DNA from 2 places in the Amycolatopsis camponoti genome. Region 2 is predicted to be linked to the other one. Evidence: riboswitches for the same ligand, from Rfam matches in the RefSeq annotation. Region 2 holds a riboswitch; the other holds the start of a gene.

Region 1 (14,472 bases), 550 kb from region 2:
GAGCCGCCGCCGCCCACGTCCGTCTGCAGGGTGAAGTGCAGATTCTCGCGCAGCCCGAGCGCCCGCGCGGTTTCGACCAGCACCTGCTCGCCCAGTTCGCCACGTCCGCTGATCGAGGCGAACGCGACCTCGTAGCGGCGCAGCGCCAGCTGCTGCTGGTCCGACTTCGCCCGCTCGGCCGCCACCTGCCGGGCCGCCGCGTCCGCCCGGCGCATCCCGTCGTTGTAGAGCCGCCACAGCACCGCGACGGCGAACAGCAACAGGACCGCGAGCACGATCGCCGCGGTGGTCAGCACTGTCGCCACGTCCATCTCCTCCCTCCGGGCCGCCCGGTCCGGACCGCGCAGACATCATGGCGGACGGCACCGACAAAAACCGCAGCCGAACCGTCGCTCTGGGTAGCTGACCTGCGAACAAATGAGATTTTCGCGGGGCGTGTCCGATCCGGGCGCTGTGCTCCGCCCCCCTCGCGGGGTTCCCCGGCGGCGAGCGCGATCCGCCGGATCGCGCCGGGGCGGGCCAGCGGCTCGATGATCGGCAGGCCGACGCCGACGAGCGGGAACGTCATGGCGTGCTCCGTCAAGGACCTCGGCCGGGCGGCGGATCTCGGCGTCACCGCGGTGATCTGGGACCTCGCCTTCGAACTGGGCACCTGCTAGTGTTCGTACACACGTTCGAGTGAGGTAGCGGCGAGTCGCCGCGGTTTCGTCGGTGCCGGGTCGTACCTTGGCCCTCGTGAGATTCCTGCACACCTCCGACTGGCACGTCGGCCGCACGTTCCACGGCGCCGATCTGCTCGCGGAACAGGAAGCGGTGCTCGGACACCTCGCCGACCTCGTGGCCGGCGAGGCGATCGACGCCGTCCTGGTGGCAGGCGACATCTACGACCGCGCGGTGCCGTCAGCGGAGGCCGTCCGGGTGGCCACCGCGGCGGTCGCGCGGATCCGCGCCGCCGGTGCGCAACTGGTGGTCACGCCGGGAAACCACGACTCCGCGCCGCGGCTCGGCGCGTTCGCCGAGTTCGCGGCGGCGGGCGGGCTGCACCTGCGGACCACCGTCGGCGGGCTGGCCGAGCCGGTGGTCCTGGAGGACGGCCACGGCCCGGTCGCCGTCTACGGAATGCCTTACCTGGAGCCGGAACCGGCGCGTCACGCGCTGGGCGTGCCGGACGCGCGCGGCCACACCGGCGTGCTCAGCGAGGCCATGCGGCGGATCCGCGCGGACCTCGAAACCCGGCCGGGGACGCGGTCGGTCGTGCTCGCGCACGCGTTCGTCACCGGTGGCGCGCCGACCGACTCCGAGCGCACGATCGCGGTCGGCGGCGTCGAGCAGGTGCCCGGCTCGGTCTTCGACGGCGTCGACTACGTGGCGCTCGGCCACCTCCACGGCCCGCAGGCGCTCGCCGAGCACCTGCGGTACTCCGGCAGTCCGCTGGCGTACTCGTTTTCCGAGGCGCGGCAACGCAAATCGGTCTGGCTGGTCGACCTGGACGCGAGCGGGCTCGGCGAGGTCCGCCGGCACGAACTGCCGGTGCCGAGGGCGCTGGCGACGCTCCGCGGTCCGCTCGAAGACCTGCTCGCGGACCCTGCGCACGACGAGTTCCTCGAGCACTTCCTGTCGGTCACGGTCACCGACCCGGTCCGCCCGGTGGACGCGATGCGGCGGCTGAAGCAGCGGTTCCCCCACGCCGTCCACCTGGAGTGGGAGCCCGAAGGCGGCTACAGCGGTGCCCCGCTGCGGTACTCCGACGCCGTGCGCGGCCGGTCGGACATCGAGATCTCGCGCAGCTTCCTCGACGACTGCCGTGGTGCCGCCCCGACCGAGAGCGAAGAGCAGCTCCTGTTCAAGGCCCTGGAAGCGGCCGACCGGGGGGCGCTCGCGAAATGAGGCTGCACAGGCTGGAGGTCGAAGCCTTCGGGCCGTACTGCGCACGCGAAGTGGTCGACTTCGACGTGCTCGGCGCCGACGGTCTCTTCCTCCTGCACGGCGAAACCGGCGCGGGCAAGACGACGTTGCTCGACGCGATCGCGTTCGCGCTGTTCGGCGTGGTTCCCGGTGCCCGCAACGAGGCCAAGCGGCTGCGCTGCGACCTGGCCGAGCCCGACCAGGTCACCGAGGTCGCGCTGGAGCTCACCGTGCAGGGTCACCGGCTGAAGATCGTCCGGAACCCGGAGTACCAGCGGCCGAAGCGGCGCGGCGAGGGCACGACCACCCAGCAGGCGAGGGTGTCGCTGAGCTGGGTCGGCACCGCGCCGGCCGGGCTGGCGCCGGAGGGCCTGATCCGGATCGAGGAGGTGGCGCGCACCGTCGAGCGGCTGCTCGGGATGACCGCGGCCCAGTTCTTCCAGGTGGTCCTGCTGCCGCAGGGCGAGTTCGCCCGGTTCCTGCGGTCGGACACGGCCGAGCGCGAGAAGCTCCTGGAGCGGCTCTTCGGGACCGAGCGCTTCGCCGACGTCGAACGCTGGTTCGCCGACCTGCGGGCCGAGCGGGGCCGGGAACTGGAGCAGCAGCAAGGAAAAGTGCGTGAGCTGCTGGCGCGCTACGCCCAGGAGGCCCAGCAGGACCCGCCCGAAACCGGCGTCGGCGAGTGGGTCGCCGCCGTGCTGGCGGCGGCCGCCGAACGCGCCGGACAGGCCGCGGCCGAGGAGGAACGCACGCGCGCGGCGGCCCAGCGCGCGGACGTCCACCTGCAGGAAGAGCGAGCCGACGTGGAGAAGATCCGCCGGGTCCGCACCGCGCACCTGCGGCTCCTCGAGATCACCGAGCAGGCGCCGCAACGCGCCGAGTGGGCCCAGGAGGTGGCGGCCGCCAGGCGGGCCGCCGGGGTCGCCGTGGAGGCCGACCTGCTGGACCGGCGCGCGGCGGAGCTGGCCGAAGCCGAGCAGGCCGAGAAGGCACGCGGCGCCGAGCTGCGGGAGTTCGGCACCCGGGCGACCGGAGACCTCAAGGCGCGCGCGGCCACAGCGCGGGAAGAGGCCGGCGCGGTCGCGGAGCTCGTCGCCGAAGCCGAGCAGCAGCAGCTCGACGTCATGCGGCGGGACGACCGGAAGTTGGCCGCCGTCACGGCCGGGCAGCAGGTCGAAGAGCTGACCGCCGAGCTGGCCGCCATTCCCGGCCAGCTGGCGAAGCTGCGGGATGACGCCGTCAAGGCGGCCGAAGCCGAGGCGAAGCTCGACGGGGCGAAGGCGCGCGTCGAGGAGCTGCGGGCCTTCGCGCGCGACGCGAGCGAACTGCCCGAGGCACGCGCGAAAGTCGCGCGAGGCGAGGCGAAGCTGCGCGAGGTCGTCGACACGCACCAGGCGGCGCGGCAGCACCGGCTCGACCTTCGTGAGCGGCGGCTCGACGGGATGGCGGCCGAACTGGCCGCCGCGCTGCCGGACGGCGCGCCGTGCCCGGTCTGCGGTTCGGCCGAGCACCCGGCGCCGGCGAACCGGGACGTCGAACTCGTCGACCCCGCCGAGGAACGCGCCGCCGAGGAGGCCGAGCAAGCGGCCGACGCGGTGCGGCAGCGGGTCGTCGTCGCGCTCGAAGAAGCGAAGGCGCGGCTGGCGGGCTTGCTGGAACGGCTGGGCGAGCGCACCGCGGAATCGGTCACGGCCGAGCTGACCGAAGCCCGTGGGGCAGTCACGTCGCTGACGCAGCAGGCAGCCGGCAGGGCGAAGCTCGGCCATCAGGTCGTCCTCCTGGAACGCGACCTGGAGCTGCGGACCGAACGTCGCCGCCGGGCCGAGCAGGCGGCGATCGAGGCCACGACCGACGTCCGGGCCCTGGAAGAGCGGCTGGCCGAGCGCGAACGCCGGCTCGTCGCCGGGCGCGGCGAGTTCGCGGACGTCGGTGCCCGGCGGGAACACCTGGTCGGGCTGGCCGAGGCCCTCGAAGGGGTCGCCGAGGCCCGGACGGCCGTCGCGGGCGCCCGCGAGCGCGTCGCCCAGCAGCGCGCGCTGGTCGAGGCGGCGGTCGAGGCGAAGGGGTTCACGTCGCTGAAGAAGGCGCGCGCCGCGATGCTGCCGGACGAGCAGATCGAGAAGCTGGAACAGGGCATCGCGGAGGCTGAGGCCGCCGCGGCGGGGGCCAGGGCGTTGCTGTCCGAGCCGGACCTGTTCGGCATCTCGCCGGACGACGTCGCGGACGTCGACCGCGCGGCCGACGCGGCCGAGGTCGCGCGAGCCCGCGCGGATTCCGCGTACGCGGCGCTGCGGGTCGCGACCGCTCAGCACGAGGAGCTGACCCGGCTGGCGGGCCTGCTGCACAAGGCCCTCGCCGGCCTCGCACCGGCCGAAGCGGCGTACGCCGAGCTGCGCGCGCTCGCGGATGTCGTCAACGGGCGCGGGCAGAACAGCCGGAAGATGTCGCTGCGTTCGTACGTGCTGGCGGCGCGGCTCGAAGAGGTGGCGGTCGCCGCCACCCACCGGCTGCGGACGATGAGCCAGGGGCGGTACTCGTTCGTGCACTCGGACGCGGCCGGGGCGCGCGGCACCCGCGGGGGGCTCGGCATCGACGTGCTCGACGACTACTCGGGCACCATCCGCCCGGCGAAGACGCTGTCCGGCGGCGAGTCGTTCCTCGCGTCGCTGGCCCTGGCGTTGGGGCTGGCCGATGTCGTCGCGGGGGAGACCGGCGGCGCGCTGCTGGACACGCTGTTCGTCGACGAGGGGTTCGGCACGCTCGACGCCGAAACCCTCGACGTCGTGATGAACATCCTCGACGAGCTCCGCGCGGGCGGCCGGGTGGTCGGCCTGGTGTCCCACGTCGAGGAGCTGCGGCAGCGCATCCCGACGCGGCTGAGGGTCCGGAAGTCCCGTACGGGCTCGACGGTGGAGGTGCGTGCTGGTTGAGGACAAGATGAAGGCATGACGGACCAGCCTCCGAACGGCCTGCCCCGCTACCGCCTGCTCACCGGCCCGGACGACGCGAAGTTCTGCCACCGAGTCAGCGAGGCGCTCGACCTGGGCTACCACTTGCACGGCTCACCGGCCGCAACCTTCGACGGCGCCCAGGTGATCGTCGCGCAGGCCCTCCTGTGGCGCGGCGAGCAGGGCTGACGCGGCGTCAGGCGGCGCGCCGGAGGTACATCCCGGCGTAGGAGCACCACGGAGTCCACTCCCGGACTCGCTCCGGCAGCGAATCCGGCGAGATACCCAGTGCTTCGGCGCCACGCAGAGCGGCGGTGTCCGTTGCCAGGAGGATGTCCGGTGCGCCGAGAACGCGCATCAGGACGTAGTCCGCGGTGGCGCTGTCGATACCGGGGCACGCGCGCAGCTCGGCGCGCAGCTCCGCCGCGTCACGGCCGACGTGCACGTCCAGGCGCCCTTCGGCCAGCGCGACGATTCCCGCGTGCTCGGGCATGGCCGTCGCGACCTGGGCCGCCGTCGGGAAGAGCCGGGTCACGCCCCACTCGCCCGGCACCTCTTCGCCGCACGAAGCCGGAACCCGGCCGCCGAGCAGGGCCCGAACCACCAGCTCTTCGCCGTCGACGGCGCCCGGGACCCGCATCCCCGGCACGGCCGCCACCACCGGGGCCAGCGCCGGATCGGCGGCGAGGACCCGGGTGACCGCCGCCGGGTCGGCGTCGAGGTCGAGCAGCCGGCGCACGCGGCTGACCGCGCTGCCGAGGTCGCGCAGGTCGGACAGCAGCAGCTCGCAGCGCACGTGGTCCGGCTCCGGCGTCAGCCGGACGATGCCGGTGCCGTGTGCGAGCCGCAACGTCCGTGCGTAGGACGTCGAAGTCACCTCTTCGACGCCCGGAACCGCGTGCGCTGCGAAGAAGCGAAGCAGCCCGGCAGCGTCGAAAGGCGGCCTGAACGGCAACCGCAGGCTGAGGCGCGTCCCACCCACGTCGCCCTGACGTCCACGTCGTGAAGCCGCGAAGGCGCGAAGCTGCGACGGCGTCGTCGCGAAGACCTCGCGGATCGTCTCGTTGAACTGCCGGACGCTGGAAAAGCCCGCCGCGAACGCGACGTCCGTCAGCGGCAGCCCCGATACCTCGATCAGCAGCCGAGCCGAATGCGCGCGGTGCGCCCGGGCCAGCGCGAGCGGGCCCGCGCCCAGCTCGGCGGTCAGCACCCGGCCGAGCTGGCGTTCCGAGTAGCCGAGCCGCCGCGCGAGACCCGGGACGCCTTCGCGCTCCACGGTCCCGTCGGAGATCAGGCGCATCGCCCGCGCGGCGAGGTCGGCGCGCACGTTCCAGTCCGGCGAGCCCGGCACGGCGTCGGGCAGGCAGCGGCGGCAGGCGCGGAAGCCGTTGGACTGCGCGGCCGCCGACGTCGGGAAGAAGCGGACGTTCTGCACCTTCGGCGTCGACGCCGGGCAGGACGGCCGGCAGTAGATGCCGGTGGTGCGCACCGCCATGATGAACTGGCCGTCGAAGCGCGAGTCGCGGGCGGTGACCACCCGGTAGCAGCGTTCGGCGTCCCGCCAGATCGCCGGAGCGTCGGTTGACGTGACCATGGATTCGAGCATGCCAGCAGGTCAGCGCCGTCGCTGGCGGAAATCCGACGCGGCGCTGGGCGCGTGGCCCCCGACCGGGCGAGACACGTAGACTGCGGGATCGTGAGTCTCACCCTCGGTATCGTCGGCCTGCCCAACGTCGGCAAGTCCACCCTGTTCAACGCGCTGACCCGCAACGACGTGCTCGCCGCGAACTACCCGTTCGCGACGATCGAGCCGAACGTCGGCGTGGTCCCGCTGCCGGACCCGCGGCTGGACAAGCTCGCCGAGCTGTACAAGTCGGAGAAGACCGTGCCGGCCGTCGTGTCCTTTGTGGACATCGCGGGCATCGTGAAGGGCGCGTCCGAGGGTGCCGGGCTGGGCAACAAGTTCCTGGCGAACATCCGTGAGGCCAACGCGATCTGCCAGGTCATCCGCGTGTTCGACGACCCGGACGTGATCCACGTCGACGGCCGGATCGATCCGCTGAGCGACATCGAGACGATCAACACGGAGCTGATCCTGGCCGACCTGCAGACCCTCGAGAAGGCTGTCTGGCGGTTGGAGAAGGAAGCGCGGACCAAGAAGGAAGCGAAGCCCGCGCTCGAGGCCGCGCAGAAGGCGAAGGAGATCCTCGACAGCGGGCGCACGCTCTTCTCGGCTCAGAAGGACGTCGACCTCGAACTGCTTCGCGAGCACAGCCTCCTGACGACGAAGCCGTTCCTGTACGTCTTCAACGCCGACGAAGGCGTCCTCACCGACGAAGCCCGCCGCGAGGAGCTGACGAAGCTGGTCGCGCCGGCGGACGCGGTTTTCCTCGACGCGAAGGTCGAGGCGGAGCTGCTGGAGCTGGACGACGAGGAGTCGGTCCGCGAGCTGCTGGAGTCGGTCGGCCAGCCGGAGCCGGGCCTGTATTCCCTGGCCCGCGCGGGTTTCCACACGCTGGGCCTGCAGACGTACCTGACGGCGGGCCCGAAGGAGTCCCGCGCGTGGACGATCCCCCAGGGTGCGACCGCTCCCCAGGCGGCGGGCGTCATCCACACGGACTTCGAGCGCGGCTTCATCAAGGCGGAGATCGTCTCGTACGACGACCTGATGGCCGCCGGCACGATGGCGGCCGCCCGCGCGGCGGGCAAGGTCCGCATGGAGGGCAAGGACTACATCATGGCCGACGGTGACGTGGTGGAGTTCCGCTTCAACGTATGAGCCGCCCGCTGACGCCGGCCGAGCGGGAGGTCCTGACCTTCCTGCTCGCCGGCGACTTCCCCGGCGCGGCCGAACTGCGCGCCCAGGCGGAAACGGCCCGGGTCACCGGCCGGTGCGGCTGTGGGTGTCCGACCATCGACCTCGAAGTCGACGCGACCCTGCCGACGGCGGATCTCGGAGAGCCGGTCGAAGCCGATGCGCCCGACGGCGGGCTCATCGTCTTCGCCGATGGCGGGCGCCTGTCCGGGCTCGAGTACTGGACCACGAGCGACGACACCCCGGCGGAGTTCCCGCCCGTCGACCGGATCGGGCGAGCCGGGTAGCCGAACACCAGCGTGATCTCCGCCGCGCCGAAGATCAGGGCGGCGGAGCCCGGTGCGTCAGCCGAGGAGGCCCATCAGGGCGATCGCGATCAGCACCGCGGCGGGGGCGAGGGCGCTGATCCAGGCGCGCTGGGCGGCGGTGAGGCGGGCGGTGGCGGTGCTGTTCATGGCATTTCCTAAGGCCGAAAACCGATGCTTCCGCCCTGCTCAGCGCGCTGATCATGCCCTTTGTTAGCTGCTGTGATCGAACTCACCGGAAGCGCTCAGCCGTCCGAGTGACGGCGGGACCGGACAGTGAACCAGAGCACACCGCCGGCCGCTGCCACCATCGTCGCGAATGCCGCCGTGCCGACCACGATCGCCTGCGTCATAACCGTCTCTCCTAGCAAAGTCGTTTACCGAGAGACGTCGAAACCGCAGAAAAGTGCACTCAGCGTAACCAGGATCACAGAGAAGAAAGCACCTCGTCGATCTCGGCCGCCAGCGAGAAGTCCTTCTCCGTCAAGCCGCCCGCCGAATGCGTCGAGAGCCGGAACGTCAGCGTGCGCCAGCGGATGTCGATGTCGGGGTGGTGGTCGGCCGCCTCGGCCAGCACCGCGACGCGGTCCACCACCTCGATCGCCTGCGGGAAGCTCGCCAGCTCCACCTCGCGGGAGATGACCTTCCCGGACCTGGTCCAGTCCGCGCTCAAGCGTTCGTCAGCCTCGGAGTCGCTCAAGATTTCCGTCATGTCTCCATCGTCCTGCGTCCTGGACTACGCTGCACGGTTGCCACGGGAGTCCGGTCGAGCCGGGCTGAGAGGCGGGGTCACCCGCGACCGTTCGCACCTGACCGGATCATGCCGGCGAAGGGAGGGCTTTCCCTCCTCGTCCGGTGAAGTGCAGGAGGGTAGATGAAAAGCAGGGCTGTGCGCGCCGCGACGGCCATCGCCGCCGTCAGCGCCGTCGCCGCTGGGTGCTCGCTGTCGGACGGTGACGGTGGCACGCAGCAGACGCCCACCGTCACCCTCGTGACGCACGACTCCTTCCTGGCTCCGCAGGAGGTGCTCGACGCCTTCCAGAAGCAGTCGGGCATCAAGGTCTCCGTGCTGAAGCAGGGCGACGCCGGCTCGCTGACCAACAAGCTCGTGCTGACGAAGGCCAACCCGATCGGCGACGTCGCGTACGGCGTCGACTCGACCTTCGCTTCGCGCGCGCTCAAGGAAGGCGTCTTCGAGCCATACACCAGCCCGGAGGCCGATCGTGGGCCGCAGCGCTACGCCGTCGACCCCGAGCACCGGCTGTCCGCCGTCGACGTCGGTGACGTGTGCGTCAACGTCGACACGAACTACTTCACGAGCAAGGGCATCCCGGCGCCGGCGTCGTACGACGACCTGGCCGACCCGAAGTACAAGGACCTGCTGGTCGCCGAGGACCCGGCGACGGCCTCGCCCGGCCTCGCGTTCCTCCTCGGCACCATCGCGAAGTACGGCGAGTCCGGCTGGAAGGACTACTGGACGAAGCTGAAGGCCAACGGCGTCAAGGTGGTCAGCGGCTGGGAAGAGGCCTACACCAAGGACTTCTCCGGCTCGTCCGGCAAGGGACCGCGGCCGATCGTCGTCTCGTACGCGTCTTCGCCGGCCGCGGAGGTCGGCGACGACGGCAAGCCGCGCACCAAGGCACTGCTCGACACCTGCTACCGGCAGGTCGAGTACGCCGGGGTGCTGGCGAACGGCAAGCAGGCCGAGAACGCGCGCAAGGTCGTCGACTTCCTGCTCTCCCAGCAGTTCCAGGCGACGGTCGCGGCCAACATGTACGTCTACCCGGCGCGCCAGGGCGTCGACCTGCCCGCGGGCTGGGCGCAGGTCGCGCCGCTGCCGCAGAAGCCGCAGGCGCTGACGGCGGACCAGGTCCAGGCCGGGCGCGAGAAGTGGATCGGCGAATGGCGCTCGCTCGTGCAGTGACACCCCGGAAAGCACCAGTCCTGGCCCCGCCGCGGACCGCCCGCGGGCTCGGCCTGGCGCTGCTCGGGCTGGCTCCGATCGGGTTCCTGGTGGTGTTCTTCGCGTGGCCGGTGCTGGCGATCATCGGCCGCGGGTTCGCCGACGGCGGCCTCGACGTCGTCCTCGGTGACGCGCGGACGTGGCAGCTGGCCGGCTTCACCGTGGCGAGCGCGGCGGCGTCGACGCTGGTGGCGATCGTCGCCGGGCTGCCGGTGGCGTTCCTGCTCGCGCGGGTGAAGCTGCCCGGCGCCGGCCTCGCGCGGACGCTGGTGCTGGTGCCGTTCGTGCTGCCGACCGTCGTCGTCGGCCTGGCGTTCCGGGCGCTGTGGCCGGACGGCGGGGTGCTGCCGATCGTGCTGGCCAACGCCTTCTTCAACGTCGCCGTCGTCGCGCGGACCGTCGCCGGGCTCTGGGCGCGGCTGGATTCGCGCACGACCGACGCCGCCCGCGCGCTGGGCGCGTCCCCGTGGCGGGCGTTCCGCTCGGTGACGCTGCCCGCGCTGGCGCCGGCGATCGCGTCCGCGGCGGCTGTGGTGTTCCTGTTCTGCGCCACCAGCTTCGGCGTCGTCCTCATCCTCGGCGGCGCGAAGTACCGGACGCTGGAGACCGAGATCTACCTGCGGACGGTCGACCTGCTCGATCTCTCGGGCGCGGCGGCGCTTTCGCTGATCCAGTTCGCGGCCGTGGTCGCCGCGCTCGTGCTCGGCGGGCTGGCGCGGCGGCGCAAGGACGGCGCCCGGATCGGCGCCGCGAAAACACGACGTCCTCGCGGCGGAGAATGGCCGGTGGTCGGCGCCGCGGGCGTCGTGCTGGCCCTGCTGCTGACGCCGATCGTCGCGCTGCTCGTCGAATCGGTGTCCACTCCCGACGGCTGGAGCTTCGCCGGTTATCGAGCGTTAACGAGCACCGGGGAGAAGGGTGCGCTGCAGGTTTCCGGCTGGGACGCGGCGCTGAACTCGCTGAAGGTGGCCATCGACGCGACGCTGCTCGCGATGGTCGTCGGCGTGCTCGCGTCCGTGGTGCTGGTGGCGCTGCGGCGCTCGCCCGCGAAAGCCGCGCGCGGCCTCGGCGAGACCATGGACGCTGTGCTGATGCTGCCGCTCGGGGTGTCCGCGGTGACCGTCGGGTTCGGTTACCTGGTCACGCTCGACGCGCTGCCCGGCGACCTCCGGACGTCGCCTTACCTTGTACCACTGGCCCAGGCGCTGGTGATCATCCCGCTGATCGTGCGGATGGTGCTGCCGGTGCTGCGCTCGGTCGATGTCCGATTGCGGCAGGCCGCGTCGACGCTCGGCGCGAGCCCGCTGCGGGTGTGGCGCGAGATCGACCTGCCGCTGACGCTGCGGCCGCTGGTCGCGGCGGCCGGGTTCGGGTTCGTCGTGGCGCTCGGCGAGTTCGGCGCGACGAGCTTCCTCGCGCGGCCGACGGCGCCGACGCTGCCGGTCGCGATCGCGTCGTTGATGGGACGCCCCGGGGAGCTGAACAACCAGATGGCGTACGCGGCGTGCGCGCTGTTGATGCTCGTGACAGTGCTGGCGGTCGCGCTGATCGACCGGTTGGGACGCGGCCGGGTGGGAGAGTTCTGATGGCGCTTTCGGTGCGGGACCTGACCGTCCACTACGGATCGTTCGCGGCGGTCCGCGACGTCCGCCTGGAAATCGCCGACGGCGAAGTGCTGGCGCTGCTCGGCCCGTCGGGCTCGGGGAAGTCGACGCTGCTGCGCGCGATCACCGGGCTCGAGCCGTCGGCGCGCGGCTCGGTGAGCTGGGACGGCGACGACCTCGGCGCGGTGCCGGTGCACCGGCGCGGGTTCGGTCTGGTGTTCCAGGACGGGCAGCTGTTCGGCCACCGCGACGTCGCCGCGAACATCGCGTTCGGCCTGCGGATGCACGGCGTACCGCGGTCTTCGTGGGGTGCGCGGGTCGCCGAGCTGCTGGCGCTGGTGGGCCTCTCCGGCTTCGAACGGCGGCGCGTCACGGAGCTGTCCGGCGGGCAGGCCCAGCGGGTGGCGCTGGCCCGGGCGCTGGCGCCGAAGCCGCGGCTGCTGCTGCTCGACGAGCCACTGTCCGGTTTGGACGCGGGGTTGCGCGAGCAGCTGGCGATCGACCTGGCGGACCTGTTGCGGCGCAGCAAGATCACGGCGTTGCTGGTGACGCACGACCAGGAGGAGGCGTTCACGCTGGCCGACCGGGTCGCGGTGCTGGACGCGGGCGAGGTCCGCCAGGAGGGCGCGGTCCGCCGGGTGTGGCGCAACCCCGCGGACGACGATGTGGCCCGCTTCCTCGGCGTGACGACGTTCGCGGACGGTGTCGTCGCGGGCGGCGTGGCGCACACGACGCTGGGTGACGTCGCTCTGCCGGACGTCGTGGACGGGCCGGTGCGACTGGGACTGCGGCCGCACGCGCTGCGGGTGGCCGCCGAAGGCGTGCCGGGCGAAGTGGTGGCGGCCGTGCACCGGCGCGAGCACGTGCGGCTGGTGGTGAAGCTGGCGGAGTCCACTGTGGACGCGATCGCCCCGGCGGCGTCGGACCTGCGGGCGGGGGACGCGGTGAAGCTGGAGTTCGACCCGGACGGCGTCGCGCTGGTCGGTCAGCTGTCGAACTCGGACTTGCGCCGGGCCAGGTAAGCGGGCCAGTCGGCGTTGGCCGCGATCACGTCGTCGATCGACAACTTGATGACCGCGCACCCCGACAGCGAACAGGCGCGCGGCGACGACGCGTCGATCAGCGAGATGCCACCGATCTCGTCGCCGTCATCGATGTACGTGCAGAGCACCGGGTGGAAGGAACAGTCCTCGTAGATGTCCCCCGGGCGGATCTCGCCGGGCTGATCCGTGGTCATGGCGTGAGTATGCCGGTGTCCCCGGACCGAGTCGAAAGACCTGGCCCGGGGACGAACCTCAGCCGTCGCGGGTGGACAGCCGGGCGTACGCCAGCGACAGCCCGATCACGATGTAGCACGCCGCCCGCAAGGCTCCCTCGCCCAGCATCTGCGTGCCCATCGGGTCCTGCAGGACCTCCGCCGGGGCCATCGACCAGTCCTTCGTCAGCAGGAACGGGTGCAGCCAGTCCAGCGACGTCAGGAACCCCAGGATCGTGAACACGATGTCGGCCGCCAGGACCGACGCCACCACCAGCATCGGGTGCTCGGTCCAGCTGGAGATCGCCAGCGCCACCGCGCCGACCGCCCACAGCTGCAGCACCACCCAGCCCGCCATCAGCAGGATCCGGGCCAGCGCGCCGCCCAGGGTCAGCGTCGTGCCGGACAGCGTGAACAGCGAGTCCGTGCCGTTGATGATCAGCCCGGTCACCACGCCCGTCACGCACATCGCCAGCACCGAGACCACCGACACCGTCGCGACGCCGAACGCCTTGACCGCCAGCAACCGGCCTCGGCCGACCGGGGCGATCAGCCAGCCGCGCAGGGTGCCGTGGGCCGTCTCGCCCGCGATCGCGTCCGCGCCCGCCATCGCGGATGCCAGCGGCAGGAGCAGGGCCAGCGACATCACGACCGCCGCGATCGGGAGGACGAACGCGTTGTTGACCGCGGACGCCAGCAACGCGCCGCCGCCCTCGTCCGGGCCGCCGCCCTGCGCGTTGTCGCTCACCAGCGTCAGGCCGATGCCGATGATCACCGGGATCAGCGCCAGTAGCCCGAGCACGGCCAACGTGCGCGGCCGCCGGAAGATCCAGCGCAGCTCCGCGGCCAGCAGGCGCGGCAGCGGCACCGTGTCGTGGCCCGTGCGGGCCGCCGGTGCTTCGAGGACCGCCGTCATTCCGATCCCTCCGTCAGCCGTGCGAACAGGTCTTCCAACCCGGTGCGGGCCCGCGTCGCCTCGTGGACCGCGACCCCCGCGCCCACCAGGACCTGCAGCACCCGCGGTGCTTCCGCCGCCGTGAGGTCGGCGCGGACGCCGTCCGGCGTGAGCCGGGCACCGATCCGGTTCTCCCGCAGCACTTCCACCGCCTGCTCGGCGTCGGGCGTGCGGACCAGCAGGGCCGCGTTCCCGGACTCCAGCAGCTCCGCCAGCTCGCCCTGCGCGACGACGTTGCCGGCCTGCAGCACGGCGACGTGCGTGCACGTCGCCTCCACTTCGGCCAGCAGGTGCGACGACACCAGCACGGTGACCCCGTCGGCGTGCAGCTCGGCGACGATCCTGCGGATCTCCCTGGTACCCGCAGGATCGAGGCCGTTGGTCGGCTCGTCGAGCACGACCATCTTCCGCGGCACGAGCAACGCCGAAGCGAGCCCGAGCCGCTGCTTCATGCCGAGCGAATAGCCCTTGTAGCGCCGGCGCGCCGCGACGGTCAGCCCGACGCGCTCGAGCGCCGAATCCACCGCGAGGGGGATCCCGCCCGCGGCCAGCCGGGGTTCGGCCGCGGCGAAGCGCAGCAGGTTGTCGCGCCCGGACAGGAACGGGTGGAAGCCCGGCCCCTCGACCAGCGCGCCGACGTCCGGCAGCGCGTGCGCGGCGGATTCGGGCATCTTGCGCCCGAGCAGCTCGACCTCGCCCTCGGTCGGCCGGACCAGGCCGAG
Region 2 (14,472 bases):
CCGACGCCGAAGGCGGCTCCGGCGTCCTCGAGCTCCTGAAAAGGCTCGGCATCGAGCTGCTGCCGAACACCGCGGGCTGCCGCACGGCCGCCGAGGCCGTGCTCACCGCGCAGCTCGCGCGGGAGGCCCTCGGGACCGATCTGATCAAGCTCGAGGTGCACGCCGACGACCGGACGCTGCTCCCGGACCCGATCGAAACCCTCGACGCCGCCGAACGGCTGGCCGCCGACGGGTTCACGGTGTTCGCCTACACGAACGACGACCCGGTGCTCGCGCTCCGCTTGGAGGAGGCGGGCTGCGCCGCCGTGATGCCGCTGGGCGCGCCGATCGGCACCGGCCTCGGCATCCGGAATCCGCACAACATCGAGCTGATCGTTTCGCGGGCGGGCGTGCCGGTGATCCTGGACGCCGGAATCGGCACGGCGTCCGACGCGACGCTGGCGATGGAGCTCGGCTGCGACGCCGTCCTGCTGTCCACCGCGGTCACCCGCGCGACGGACCCCGAACGGATGGCCGCGGCGATGCGCTCGGCCGTCGTCGCCGGTCACCTGGCCCGGAGCGCCGGGCGCGTGCCGCAGCGGTTCTGGGCGCAGGCTTCGAGCCCACCCCGGTGAACTGCTGCTTTCGGGGGCTCCGGGTGGCGGAGCCCCCGGCCCGGGGCGGAGCCCCGGTATAACACCGGGTGCCTTAACGCCGAACGTGCACCGCGAACCCGTAAGGTTGACGGCACTTTCCGGCGCACCCGCGGCGGGGCAGGGCAGAAGGAGCCAGCCGTGACCAGCACATCCGTCCAGGACGTCTCGGGCAGGTTGTACCTCGCTGTCGGCAGGCTGTCCCGGTCACTGCGGCAGGCCGGCGTGCCCGGCCCCGGCCACGGCGCCATCTCGGCCCTCGCGACGCTGGTGATCTCCGGCCAGCTGCGTCTCGGCGATCTCGCCGCGAAGGAGGGCGTCGCCGCGGCGACCATGTCGCGGATCATCGCGTCCCTGGTCGAGGCGGGGTACGTGAGCCGCGAGTCCGACCCGGTCGACCGCCGCGCGTGGCTGGCGAAGGCGACCGAAGAGGGCGAGCGGCTGGTGTCCGGTGTGCGGTCGACGCGGGTGCAGGAGCTGAACCGGCGTCTCGACCGCTTGACGCCGGAGCACCGCGAGGCCCTGACGGCGGCGCTCCCGGCGCTGGAGGCGCTGATCGCGGACGAGGACCGCTAAGCGGCCTGCTCCCGCCTCAGCTCGGCCAGCTCCGCGCGGACGGCGCGCAGCTCCTCGAGGATCTCCCGGTTGGCTTCGGCCTGCGTCGCGGCCTGCTTGGCCTCTTCCTCGCGGATGTCCTGGCGCAGCTCGTCCTCCATGCCGCTGACGACCACGGCGATGAAGAGGTTCAGCACCGCGAAGCTGGACACCAGGATGTAGACGACGAAGAAGATCCAGGCCATCGGCGCCTGGACCATGATCTCCTTCGCGATGTCCGGCCACGCTTCGCCGGTCATCACCTGGAACAGCGTGAACAGCGAGGTGCCGAGGTCGCCGAAGTTCTCCGGCGAGATCACGCCGAACAGCTTGGTCGCCATCACGCCGGCGACGAAGATGATCAGCGCGAGCAGCGCCGCGATCGACGCCATGCCGGGGATCGCCGCGAGCAGCCCGGAGACGACCTTGCGCATCGACGGCACGACCGAGATCAGCCGCAGCACCCGGAGCACGCGCAGCGACCGCAGGACGGCGAACGGACCGGTCGCCGGGATCACCGCGATGCCGACGACCAGCAGGTCGAAGACGTTCCAGTTGTCGCGGAAGAAGGCGCCGCGGTAGGCGTAGAACTTCGCCAGCAGCTCGGTGACGAAGATGCCCAGCGCGATGTGGTCGAGGGTGTGCAGGAGCGTCCCGTAGCCGTCCATCAGGGACGTCGACGTCTCCATGCCGAGCGTGGTCGCGTTGACCACGATCACGGCGATGATGAAGTTCTGGAAGCGGCGGTCCTCGAGGACCTTCGCCGTCCGCTCGCGTCCGGTCAAGGCCGCCCCTCGCGTGAGTCAAGAATCAGTAAACGCAGGGATGGTAACCGGACGCGTGCTCAGCGCTGTTCGGGTGCCAGCCGCCAGAAGGCCGAGACCGGGCCGACCTTCGCTCCCATCGGGTACGCGTGCTCGACGGCGTGCGAGACGAACCACTTGCCGTAGCGCGCCGCTTCGACCACCGGCATGCCCTTGGCCAGGCCGGCCGTCAGCGCGGACGCCATCGTGTCGCCCGCGCCGTGCGTGTGCGGGGTCGCGTAGCGCCGCCCCAGCAGCTCCACGAACGTCGAGCCGTCGAACAGCAGGTCCACGCACTCCGGGTCGGACTGCAGGTGGCCGCTCTTGACCAGGACGTACTTCGGGCCCATCCGCTGGAGGACGACGGCCGCGGTGTGCATGCCTTCGCGGTCGGTGACCGTCATGCCGGTGAGCAGCCGGACCTCGTCGAGGTTGGGCGTGAGCACGGTCGCGCGCGGGAGGAGTTCGTCGCGCAGGGCGCGCAGGCCGGCGTCGTCGAACAGCGGGTGGCCGTGCATCGACGCCGCCACCGGGTCGACCACGAACGGGATCTTCTCGTCGCGCCCGATCCCGGCCTTGTCGCCCGCGGCGGCGACCGCGTGGATGATCTCCGCCGACGCCAGCATGCCGGTCTTGGCCGCGCCGACGCCCATGTCCGCCGCGACGGCCTCGATCTGCCCGGCCACGATGTGCGGCGGCAGGTCGGCGCGGTCGTGGACGCCCAGGGTGTTCTGCACCGTGACGGCGGTGACCGCGACCAGGCCGTGGACCCCACAGGTCAGGAAGGTGCGGAGATCCGCCTGCAGCCCGGCGGCACCGCCGGAGTCCGATCCGGCGATGGTCAACGCGGTGGGCGGGCTCGTCGTCATGGTGGTTTCCCGACTTCTGGTCTAGGCCAATCGGCCGCTTTTCCTTCATCAAGAGTCAACCACGGTGAGACATTGTGAACGTTACTCACGTTCGAAGGAGCCTGGATGAAGCTCTTCTCGGTGGTCCTCCTCGCGGCAGCTCTCACGTTCTCGGGAGCGACTGCTGCCAACGCGGACAGCCCAAAGCTCTCCCACGTCACCACGGTCGGCGTGCACAACACCTACGACCCGGCGGCCTACGGCTATCTGGCCCAGGCGCTCGACGCCGGGTCGTCGCTGATCGAGCTCGACGTCTGGCCGGACTTCTTCACCCACGAGTGGAAGGTCAGCCACTCGAACCCGTTGGGGAACAACAACAACTGCGTCGCGGCCACCTCGGCGTCGCAGCTGTACACCGGCGGGAAGAACAAGAACCTCGAGTACTGCCTCGACGACATCCGGATCTGGCTGGCCGCGCACCCGGGGCACACGCCGATCACGCTCAAGCTCGAGATGAAGACGGGCTTCTCGGACAACACCGGCATGGGCCCGGACGAGCTCGACGCGACGTTCCGCTCGCACCTCGGCAGCGTCGCGTTCCGGCCGGCCGAGCTGCTCGGGAGCTACGCCACGCTCGACGACGCCGCGAAGGCGGACAACTGGCCGTCCGTGGACGCGTTGCGGGGCCGGGTGATCACCGAGATCATCCCGGGCACCGTGGAGGAGCAGAACCCGACCGACACGCTCAAGACCGACGTCGAGTACGCGCGGTACCTGGTCGGGCTCAAGAACGCGGGCAAGCTCGGCGACGCGAACATCTTCCCGACCGTGCACGGCGCGGCCGGCGGTGACCCGCGGGACAAGTACACCGCCGACCTCAAGCCGTGGTTCGTCGTGTTCGACGGCGACGCGAACGCGTGGGTCACGCAGACCGGGCCGTGGTGGTACGACGCCAACCACTACTACGTGGTGATGACCGACGGGCAGAACGTCGCGCCCGCGATCGACGCGCACAACCCGACGGTCGACCAGGCCAACCAGCGTGTCGCCGACCTGGCGAAGCAGCACGCGTCGGTCATCACGTCCGACTGGACCGGGCTCACGACGGTCCTGCCGCAGGTGCTCGCCCGCGGTTAGACGGTCAGCACGAGCTTGCCGGACACCCGGCCCGACTCACCCAGCTCGTGCGCCTTGGCGGCGTCTTCCAGCGGGAAGGTCTGCTCGACGCGGACCTTCAGCTGACCGGTCTCGATCAGCTCGACGAGGCCGGTCAGCCCGCCGCGGTCCGGCTCGACGAGGATCCGTTCGGTCCGCACCTTCCTTGCGGCGGCGGCTTTTTCGACGCGGTCCGCGACGCCGCTGGGCACGGCGATCAGCAGGCCGCCCTCCTTGATCGCGGGGAGCCAGCGCAGGTCGCTCTCCTCGCCGACGAGTCCGAAGTAGACGTCCACATCGGACGTGGTGGCGGTCTTGTCGTGGTAGTCGATCGGCTCGTCGACCCCGAGCTCGCGCAGGAGGTCGTGCTTGCCCGCGCTGGCCGTCCCGATGACGTGCGCGCCGCGTGCCTTGGCGATCTGCACGGCGAGGTGGCCGACCCCGCCCGCGGCGGCGTCGACGAACACGCGTTGTCCCTTGTGGACGTTCCCGACGTCGACCAGCCCCTGCCAGGCGGTGAGCCCGGCCAGCGGCAGCGCGGCGGCCTCGGCGAACGACAGCCCGGCGGGCTTGCGCACGAAGTGCCGCGAGGGCGCGGTGACGTACTCGGCGTAGGCGTTGCCCGGGCGCGGGAACCACGGCATGCCGAGGACTTCGTCGCCTTCCCGGACACCGGTGGCACCGAAGCCGGCCTGTTCGACGACGCCGGCGACGTCCCAGCCGACGGTGAACGGCGGTTCGCCGAGGAACCCGCCGCCGGCGCGCACCTTCCAGTCGACGGGGTTGATGCCGGCCGCGTGCACCCGCACCAGGACCTCCGTCGGCCCGGGTTCCGGGCGCGGTGCCTCGGTGACGCGGAGCACCTCCGGCCCGCCGAGGGTCTCCTGGGTCACGATGCGCATTGCTCCACTCCTTCTGTTCGGGGTCGCCTCCTATGCTCGAATGGGTAGGCACTTTTCGCCAGAAGGCACTAATAAGTGAAGTAGGTACCTGATGGAAACCACTTGTGACCAGGACGGACCCTGGGACGTCTACCTCCGGAGCTGTCCCTGCCGCGACGTGCTGGACCTGCTGGCCAACAAGTGGACGGCGCTGATGCTGGGCGCGCTGGCCCGCGGCCCGCACCGCTTCGGCGAGCTGCGCCGCGCGGTCGACGGCATCAGCCAGAAGATGCTGACCCAGAACCTCCGCCAGCTGGAGCGCGACGGCTTCCTGACGCGCACGGTGTACCCGACAACGCCCCCGACAGTGGAGTACGCACTGACGGAGATGGGCGCGGAGGTGGGGGCGCACCTGGTGGCGCTGAGCACGTGGTCCCAGGCGAACTTCGACCGCATCCGCTCGGCACGCGAGTCCTACGACGGCCGGGAGCTGCAGCCGGTCCGCTGAGAGGTCTGCCGCAGCGGGTCGTGAGTGAGAAACAGTGTTCTAACCCTGTTTCTCACTCACGACCGTCCAGGACCCAGAACGGCGACACCGGTCCGACACCCGCGCCGAGCGGGTAGGCCTCCGCCACGCAGCGCTCGATGAACTTCTTCCCCGCCGCCACCGCGTCCGGCACCGAAGCGCCCTTCGCCAGTGAGGCCGTGATCGCCGATGCCATCGTGTCGCCGCCGCCGTGGGTGTTGTTCGTCTCGTACCTCGGGCCGCTCAACGAAACGTACGAGCTGCCGTCCGTCAGCAGGTCCACGCACTCCCGCGTGCCCCGCATGTGGCCGCCCTTGACGAGCACCCACTGCGAGCCGAACTCCAGCAGCGCCTCCGCCGCCGCGCGCTGGGAAGCCGCGTCGGAAACGGAGATGCCGGTCAAGAGCCCGACTTCGTCCAGGTTCGGCGTGATCAGCGTCGCGCGCGGGAACAGCTCCGTGCGGATCGCCTCCAGGGCGTCTTCGCGCAGCAGAGCGTGCCCGGTCATCGACGCCGCCACTGGGTCGACCACCAGCGGGAAGTCCATCCCCAGCTCGTCCAGGGTCTTCGCCACCGCGCGGATGATCTCGGCGGTCGCCAGCATCCCCGTCTTCGCCGCGTCCACGCCCATGTCGGACGCCACCGCCTTGATCTGCGCGGTGACGACGTCGGCCGGGATCTCCGTGAAACCCTGGACACCCAACGAGTTCTGGACGGTGACCGCGGTCAGCGCGACCAGCCCGTGCACCCCGTTCGCGAAGAAGGTGCGCAGGTCCGCCTGGATGCCCGCACCACCGCCGGAGTCGGAACCGGCGATGGTGAGGGCGGTGGGCGGTGTCACAGCTGCACCACGGGCAGGTAGACCTTGCCGCCGGACTCGGTGAACTCCGCCGACTTCGAAGCCATCCCGGCCTCGATGGCCTCCACAGTGGACAGTCCGTGCTCCTCGGCGTACTTGCGGACGTCCTGCGTGATCCGCATCGAGCAGAACTTCGGCCCGCACATCGAGCAGAAGTGCGCGGTCTTGGCGGCTTCCACGGGCAGCGTCTCGTCGTGGAACGAACGCGCCGTGTCCGGGTCGAGCGAAAGGTTGAACTGGTCGTTCCAGCGGAACTCGAAGCGGGCCTTCGACAGCTCGTCGTCCCACTCCTGCGCGTACGGGTGCCCCTTGGCCAGGTCCGCGGCGTGCGCGGCGATCTTGTACGTGATCACGCCGGTCTTGACGTCGTCGCGGTTCGGCAGGCCGAGGTGCTCCTTCGGCGTGACGTAGCACAGCATCGCCGTGCCGTACCAGCCGATCTGCGCCGCGCCGATGGCCGACGTGATGTGGTCGTAGCCCGGCGCGATGTCCGTCGCGAGTGGACCGAGCGTGTAGAACGGCGCCTCGCCGCAGAGCCGTTCCTCCAGCTCGACGTTCTCCTTGATCTTGTGCATCGGCACGTGGCCGGGGCCCTCGATCATCACCTGGACGTCGTGCGAGCGCGCGATGTGCGTCAGCTCTCCGAGGGTTTCCAGCTCGGCGAACTGGGCGCGGTCGTTCGCGTCGGCGATCGAGCCGGGACGCAGGCCGTCGCCGAGGGAGAACGTGACGTCGTACTGCCGCAGGATCTCGCAGAGTTCCTCGAAGTGCGTGTACAGGAACGATTCCTGGTGATGCGCGAGGCACCACGCGGCCATGATCGACCCGCCGCGGCTGACGATCCCGGTGACGCGCCGCGCGGTCAGCGGGATGTAGCGCAGCAGCACGCCGGCGTGCACGGTGACGTAGTCGACGCCCTGTTCGCACTGCTCGATGATCGTGTCGCGGTAGATCTCCCACGACAGCTTTTCCGGTTCGCCGTCGACCTTTTCCAGCGCCTGGTAGATCGGCACGGTGCCGACCGGGACCGGCGAGTTGCGGATGATCCACTCCCGCGTCTCGTGGATCCGCTTGCCGGTGGAGAGGTCCATAATCGTGTCGGCGCCCCAGCGGGTCGCCCACACCATCTTGTCGACCTCTTCCTCGACCGACGACCAGACGGCCGAGTTGCCCATGTTGGCGTTGATCTTCACCAGGAAGTTCTTGCCGATGATCATCGGCTCGGACTCGGGGTGGCGCCGGTTGGCCGGGATCACCGCGCGGCCGCTGGCCACCTCGTCACGCACGAACTCGGGAGAAACCCGTTCGCGGGCGGCGATGTACTCCATCTCCCGCGTGATGACACCCTGTTTGGCCCAGCCGAGCTGGGTGTTGTGCTCACGGCCGTCGGCCCAGCCGGCGCGCAGCCGGTGGAGTCCACTGTGGACGTCGATGGTGGCTTCGGGGTCCGTGTACGGGCCCGAAGTGTCGTAGACGTCGAAGTGTTCGTCGTTCGAGAGGTCGATCCGGCGTGCGGGAACCCGCAATCCGGATTCGGTCTGGTGATAAACCTTGTGCGAGCCCGTGATCGGCCCGGTCGTGACGGAGACGTCCTTGTTCTCAAGCGTCGTCAACGACTTTCACTCCCTACGCCGGCATTACCCGGTCAGGTTCATGCGGTCGGTGACGCCTGCGAAACGCAAGTCACCCTCTCAGCCCGCCATGGCGCGAGCTCCCGCGTTGGTGTTGTGCCACCGACCATGCCACGCCGGAGCGCGATACTCAAGTCACCCGACCAACTCGGCCGGAGTGGCGTAGACGTCGACCATGGCTCCGTTGCGCAGCACGGTGATCGGGAGTGCGGTGCCGATCACTTCCGCGAACAGCTGGCGCTGGATGCCCTGGGCGTCCGAGACGCGGGTGCGCCCGACGGTCAGCACGAGATCGCCGGCGTGCAGGCCCGCCCGGTCCGCGGGGCCGCCGGGGACGACTTCGCGGACCCGCAGCCCGGCGCTCTGCCCGGTGCGCTCGGCGATGTCGTCGGGCAACGGCGCGGGCACGCCGATGACGCCGAGGTAGGCGCGCCGCACCCGGCCTTCGACGACGAGCGTGTCGATGATCCGCCGCGTCGTCGCGTTGATCGGCACCGCGAGCCCGAGCCCGACGCCGGCGACGGCGGTGTTGACGCCGACGACCCGGCCGGCGGAGTCCGCGAGCGCGCCGCCGGAGTTGCCGGGGTTGAGGGCCGCGTCGGTCTGGATGACGTCCTCGATCACCCGGGTGGTGCGCCCCTGCCGCACCGGCAGTGCCCGGCCGAGCGCGCTGACGACGCCCGCGGTGACGGTGCCGGAGAAGCCGAGCGGGCTCCCGATGGCCACGACGAGCTGCCCGACGACGAGCTCGTCGGCGTCGCCGAGCACGGCCGCCGACGGCGTCTCGCCGCGCGCTCGCAGCACGGCGAGATCGGACAGCGGGTCGGAGCCGACGACGTCGAAGGGCGCTTCGCTGCCGTCGGCGAAGGTGGCGACGCCGCGCCGGTGGTCGCTGACGACGTGGGCGTTGGTGAGCAGGTGGCCGTCGTCGGCGAAGACGACCGCCGAGCCGCTGCCGCGCGCGAGCTGGACCCCGGCGACATGCGGGGTGACGGTCTTGGCGACGGTGCTGACCGCCCGCGAGTAGGCGTCCATCGCGTCTTCCATGAGCACCTCGATTACACCGTTGCAGGTACTACAAGTCTGCGCCGGAAAGCGTGCGAAGTCCGTTCGCTGTTCGTGAACCGCCGGCCGGACCAGTGACGGTCAGTGGTTCACCGGATCGGACCATGCGCCGGTGAAGGATCGGCGAGACACTTCCAGGCGCTTCTGTAACGGTGCAGAAGCGACTTTCTGTGGGGTTGATATGCGCAAACTCATGTTCGGCGCCCTCGCCGGGCTGCTGGTCACCGGCCTGATACCGGGGATCGCGGTGGCACAGGGCGAGGCTCCCGGCGCCCCGGGCGCCCATCCCAGCTGGCTGCCCGCGAACAAGACCGGCTTCGGCACGGCTCACGACCGCTCGTCCAACGTCTGGTTCACGCTCCAAGGCGGCCAGATGTCCGAGGTCTACTACCCGGACCTGTCGACGCCGAGCGTCCGTTCGATGAACTTCGTCGTCACGGACGGTCGCAGCTTCGCCGACCTCGACTACGCCGAGAAGGCGCAGCAGGTGCGGCGGACCGACGACAACAGCCTGACCTACGAGCAGACGATCACCGACGACCAGCACCGCTGGCGCCTGCGCAAGACCTACGTCACCGACCCGGCCGCCACGACGGTGCTGGTGGACGTCGACTTCCAGTCGCTCACCGGGCGTCCCTACCAGCTCTACGCGGTCGCCGACCCGGACCTGACCAACGACGGCTCCGACGACTCGGCCGTGCGCAAGGGCGACGCGCTCACCGCGCAGGACGCCACGAACGCCGCCGCGCTCACCGCGAAGCCCGCGTTCACGAAGACCAGCGTCGGCTACGCGGGCGCGTCCGACGGGAACACGCAGCTCACCAAGACCTTCAAGCTGAACTCCTACGACACCGCCGCGAAGGGCAATGTCGTGCTGACCGGGCAGACGAGCGCCGACGGCGTCCGCAACCGGCACGTCACCCTGGCGCTCGGCATGGGCGCGAAGGCCGCCGACGCGCTCGGCAGCGCGCAGGCGTCGCAGCGACGCGGCGTCCGCGACATCACCCGCGCGTACGACCGTGGCTGGGAGCAGTACCTGCGCGGCGTCAGCAAGCCGCCGTCGTCGCTGAAGACCGACGCCGAGCGCGACCTCTACAAGGCGTCGATGCTGACCCTCGCCGCGAGCGAGGACAAGCACCACCCGGGCGCCTTCATCGCGTCGCCGAGCATGCCGTGGCGGTTCGGGAACAACGACCCGGAGTGGTCGCCGTCGGGCACCTACCACCTGGTCTGGCCGCGTGACCTCTACCAGATCGCGACCGGCCTGGCCGCCGGTGGCGACCAGCCCGCCGCGAACCGCGCGGTGAGCTACATGTTCGGCACGCAGCAGCAGGCCGACGGGCACATGCCGCAGAACAGCCGCGTCGACGGCGTCCCGTACTGGACGTCGATCCAGCTCGACGAAACCGCTTTCCCGATCGTGCTGGCCCAGCAGCTCGGGCGGACCGACCTGTGGCCCGGCGTCCGGAAGGCCGCCGACTTCATCATCGGCTACGTCGGCCCGAACGGGCAGCGGGCGCCGTACACCCAGCAGGAGCGCTGGGAGGAGCAGGACGGCTGGTCGCCCTCGACCATCGCCTCGGTGATCGCCGGGCTCGTCTGCGCCGCGGACCTCGCGTCGCACAACGGCGCTCCGGCGGACGCCGCCCGCTACCTCGCGGCGGCCGACAAGTTCAAGGCCGACCTGCCGAAGCAGACGATCACCACGAACGGGCCGCTGTCGAAGGACCCGTACTTCGTCCGGCTCACCAAGGACGCCGACGCGAACGCCGGGACGACGTACAACCTCGGCAACTCGAGCGTCACGATGGACCAGCGCGCGGTCACCGACGCGGGCTTCCTCGACCTCGTCCGGCTCGGCGTCTACCGGGCCGACGATCCGGTGATCCGCAACAGCATCAGGGTCACCGACAAGGACATCGCGTTCACGACGCCGACCGGGCAGTTCTGGCACCGGTACACGAAGGACGGCTACGGCGAGCAGGCCGACGGTTCGCCGTGGGACTACACGTTCCCGGCCGAGAGCCGCACCACGTTCGGGCGGTTGTGGCCGCTGCTCGCCGGCGAGCGCGGCGAGTACGAGCTGACGCTCGGCGACCCGGCGTCGGCCGCGCGGCGGCTGCGTGACCTCGGCCGCGTGAGCAGCTCGGCGGAGACCATGCCGGAGCAGGTGTGGGACGAGAACGCGCCGTCCGGTCAGCCGGGCTTCCCGACGGGCACGCCGAACACCTCGGCGACCCCGCTGGCCTGGACGCACGCGCAGTACGTGCGGCTGGCTTGGGACGTCAAGGCGGGCTCGGTGCTGGAGACGCCGAAGGTGGTCCGCTGCCACTTCCTCGGCTGCTGACGCTCGGCGCAAGTGGTCGTGAGTGAGAAACAGTGTTCTAACGCTGTTTCTCACTCACGACCGGGCGGGCGGTCAGATGACGGCGCCGTCGTCCTCGGGGGTCTTCGGGGGCAGCCACGAGTTGCCGGGGACGCCCCACTTGTTGGACTTCAGCATCTTCTTGGCCGCGCGCGCGTGCCGCCCGACCAGGCGGTCGAGGTAGATGAAGCCGTCCAGGTGGTCGGTTTCGTGCTGCAGGCACCGCGCGAAGTAACCGGTGCCCTCGACCTCGATCGGGTTGCCGTCGAGGTCGAAACCGGTCACCTTCGCCCACTTCGCGCGGCCCGTCGGGTACGACTCGCCGGGCGCCGACAGGCAGCCCTCCCAGTCGTCGTCCGGGTCCGGCATGGTCTCCGGGATCTCCGACGTCTCGAGCTTCGGGTTCACGACGAGGCCCTTGTGCCGCACGCCTTCGTCGTCCGGGCAGTCGTACACGAACACCCGCAGGTCGAGGCCGATCTGGTTGGCCGCGAGGCCGACGCCCTCGGCGGCGTACATCGTCTCGAACATGTCGTCGGTGAGCGTGCGCAGCTTCTCGTCGAACTCGGTGATCTCCCGAGTCGGCTGGTGCAGCACGGGTTCGCCGGCGATCACGATGGGGTGGATGGTCACGGCGAGCCAGTTTAGTCGGACCCTTCTGGTAGACCTGCATCAGACCGTGACGCGCCGACGCGGATGCCCACGTCGGCGTGGGCTTCCGTGGTTGAATGACGCCCGCGGAAGAGCAAGGTCTGATCGCCCATGTCGCCCGATTGAGAGGGATCCGGATGGACGCCGCGGAGTCGATGGCTGAGCCGCAGCCGTCGCCGCCGAAGCCCGTGCCCGGCCTGACCGAACGCGAGGTCGAGATCCTCGCCTTCGAGCGCCAGTGGTGGCGACACGCCGGGGCGAAGGAGAACGCCATCCGCGAGCGCTTCGACTTGTCTGCCACGCGCTACTACCAGCTGCTCAACAAGCTGCTGGAGAAGCCGGAGGCGATCGAAGCCGACCCGATGCTGGTGAAGCGGCTGCGCAAGACGCGCGCCACCCGCCAGCGCAAGCGTGGCGCCCGGCGACTGGGGATCGAGCTGAAATGAGCGTGTTTTCGGGAATGTCCCGGCCGATGAAGGCTGCGGGCGTCGTCCTGATCGGGGTGGCGATCATCGCCGCGGTCATCGGCGGCGTCACCGCGCTGAGTGGTGACGGGTCGAACGAAGCCGGGCCGAGCGGCACGTCGTCGACGCCGCCGGGCACGTCCGGCAGCTCGTCGGCGCCGACCTCACCGTCCTCGCCGCCGCCGAGCTCGACGTCGACGAACCCGCCGTCGCCCACGCCGCCGCCGACCTCACCGGCGCCCGGCCAGCCGACGACGGGTCAGCCGGGGCAGCCGGGTGACCAGCAGGCGTCCAACAAGTGGGTCACCGTCCGGGTGTTCAACAACTCGACGATCAAGGGCCTCGCCGCGCGCGCGAAGGACGACTTCGCCGGCTCGGGCTGGAACGTCACCGAGGTCAGCAACTACTCGCAGGGCGTCATCCCGGCGACCACGGCGTACTACCGCCCGGGCACCGATGAGGAAGCAGCGGCCAAGCAGCTGGCGCAGGAGTTCGGCTTCAAGGCCGAGCCCCGCTTCGCCGGCATCCAGGACGCGACCCCGGGCGTGATCGTCATCGTGACGAACAACTACGAATCCGGCCACAAGGGCAGCTGACAACCTTCGGAAAAAGGGGGCGCCACCCGCGGGTGGCGCCCCTTTTTTCACTCGCCGGCCTGGTTTTTCGCGTAGGCCTCGAGGGTCGCGAGCTGGGCCGGGTCGAGGCTCGGCCGGACCGTCTTGCGGGCCGCGTCCAGGTGCGCCGCCGTGACTTCGCGGGCCTCCAGGGACTCGCGCATCGCCGTCAGCGCCGCCTCGCGGATGAGCGCCGCGCAGTCGGCGGCCGAGTAACCGTCCAGAGTGGACGCGACCTCGGCGAGGTCCACATCGGAGGCCAGCGGCGTGTTCTTCGAGCTGGCCACGAGGATCGCGGTGCGGGCTTCGGCGTCCGGCGGCGGCACGTAGACGCGCCGCTCGAGCCGGCCCGGCCGCAGCAGCGCGGGGTCGACCAGCTCGGGCCGGTTCGTCGCGCCCAGGACGACGACCTCGCGCATCGGCTCGACGCCGTCGAGCTCGGTCAGCAGCGCCGCGACCACCCGATCGGCGACACCCGAGTCCGACGACTGGCCGCGGCGAGGGGCGAGCGCGTCGATCTCGTCGAGGAAGATCAGCGACGGCGCGGCTTCGGCGGCCCGGCGGAACAGCTCCCGCACGGCGCGCTCCGACTCGCCGACCCACTTGTCCATCAGCTCGGCGCCCTTGACCGCGAAGACGTTCAGCGCGCCGGTGCCGGCCAGCGCGCGCACGAGGAACGTCTTGCCGCCACCGGGCGGGCCGTAGAGCAGTACGCCGCGCGGCGGTTCGACGCCCAGGCGGGCGAACGAGTCCGGGTACCGCAGCGGCCACAGCACCGCCTCGGTGAGCGACTGCTTGACGTCGACCATGTTGCCGACGTCGTCCAGGGTCAGCCCGCCGGTGGCGAGGTTGTCCGAAGTGGACATCGACACCGGGCGGACGGTGGCCAGCGCGTCCAGGAGGTCCTGCTGCGAGATCCGCGGCTCGTCCGCCTCACGCTGGCGCAGCGCGGCTCGCAGCGCCGCGTCCCGCCGCAGCGCGATCAGGTCGGCGGCGACGAACCCCGGCGTCCGCTCGGCCAGGACGCCGCAGTCGATGCCCGTGTCGAGCGGGACGTCGCGGAGGAGGACGTTCAGCAGCTCGCGGCGGGTTTTGGCGTCCGGCAGCGCGAGGCCGAGCTCGCGGTCCAGCAGGTCGGCGGCGCGCAGCCGCGGGTCGGCGGACTCCGCACGGGCCGTCGTCGCGACGACGGCGAAGCGTTCGCGCCGCAGCGCCGTCCGCAGCTCCTCCAGCACGACGGTGGCGACCGGCGGCGGCGTGGCCGCGGGCAGCAGCGCGTCGACGTCGGTGAGCAGCAGCACCGTGGGCCCCTCCGCCGCGCGGATCGCTTCGCGCAGGCGCGAGACCGCGACGTTCGGGTCCAGGACCGAGAGGTTCGGGGCGG

Evidence for each region. A riboswitch is a leader RNA that binds a small molecule or an ion and turns the genes downstream of it on or off. The one in region 2 is predicted to bind thiamine pyrophosphate.
Region 1: linked by a shared signal. The riboswitch ahead of AA23TX_RS03030 (thiamine ABC transporter substrate-binding protein) and the one ahead of thiC (phosphomethylpyrimidine synthase ThiC) in region 2 are both predicted to bind thiamine pyrophosphate.

What each region holds. Positions count from the first base shown of each region.
Region 1 is NZ_CABVGP010000001.1:607,920-622,391, forward strand. Features, by position in the region: gene AA23TX_RS02990 (DNA recombination protein RmuC) at 1-305, opposite strand, end outside; gene AA23TX_RS50695 (hypothetical protein) at 531-659, shown strand; gene AA23TX_RS02995 (exonuclease SbcCD subunit D) at 736-1,887, shown strand; gene AA23TX_RS03000 (AAA family ATPase) at 1,884-4,835, shown strand; gene AA23TX_RS03005 (DUF1737 domain-containing protein) at 4,851-5,042, shown strand; gene AA23TX_RS03010 (AlkA N-terminal domain-containing protein) at 5,050-6,447, opposite strand; gene ychF (redox-regulated ATPase YchF) at 6,550-7,632, shown strand; gene AA23TX_RS03020 (hypothetical protein) at 7,629-7,955, shown strand; gene AA23TX_RS03025 (4a-hydroxytetrahydrobiopterin dehydratase) at 8,401-8,685, opposite strand; TPP riboswitch at 8,718-8,826, shown strand; gene AA23TX_RS03030 (thiamine ABC transporter substrate-binding protein) at 8,848-9,897, shown strand; gene AA23TX_RS03035 (ABC transporter permease) at 9,966-11,522, shown strand; gene AA23TX_RS03040 (ABC transporter ATP-binding protein) at 11,522-12,562, shown strand; gene AA23TX_RS03045 (hypothetical protein) at 12,526-12,777, opposite strand; gene AA23TX_RS03050 (ABC transporter permease) at 12,836-13,711, opposite strand; gene AA23TX_RS03055 (ABC transporter ATP-binding protein) at 13,708-14,472, opposite strand, start outside.
Region 2 is NZ_CABVGP010000001.1:62,612-77,083, forward strand. Features, by position in the region: gene AA23TX_RS00305 (thiazole synthase) at 1-614, shown strand, start outside; gene AA23TX_RS00310 (MarR family winged helix-turn-helix transcriptional regulator) at 774-1,208, shown strand; gene AA23TX_RS00315 (ion transporter) at 1,205-2,011, opposite strand; gene thiD (bifunctional hydroxymethylpyrimidine kinase/phosphomethylpyrimidine kinase) at 2,071-2,898, opposite strand; gene AA23TX_RS00325 (phosphatidylinositol-specific phospholipase C domain-containing protein) at 3,004-4,014, shown strand; gene AA23TX_RS00330 (NADP-dependent oxidoreductase) at 4,011-4,934, opposite strand; gene AA23TX_RS00335 (winged helix-turn-helix transcriptional regulator) at 5,026-5,421, shown strand; gene thiD (bifunctional hydroxymethylpyrimidine kinase/phosphomethylpyrimidine kinase) at 5,474-6,280, opposite strand; gene thiC (phosphomethylpyrimidine synthase ThiC) at 6,277-7,911, opposite strand; TPP riboswitch at 7,905-8,026, opposite strand; gene AA23TX_RS00350 (S1C family serine protease) at 8,065-8,976, opposite strand; gene AA23TX_RS00355 (glycoside hydrolase family 15 protein) at 9,176-11,341, shown strand; gene AA23TX_RS00360 (peptide deformylase) at 11,414-11,992, opposite strand; gene AA23TX_RS00365 (DUF3263 domain-containing protein) at 12,148-12,456, shown strand; gene AA23TX_RS00370 (LytR C-terminal domain-containing protein) at 12,453-13,070, shown strand; gene AA23TX_RS00375 (AAA family ATPase) at 13,118-14,472, opposite strand, start outside.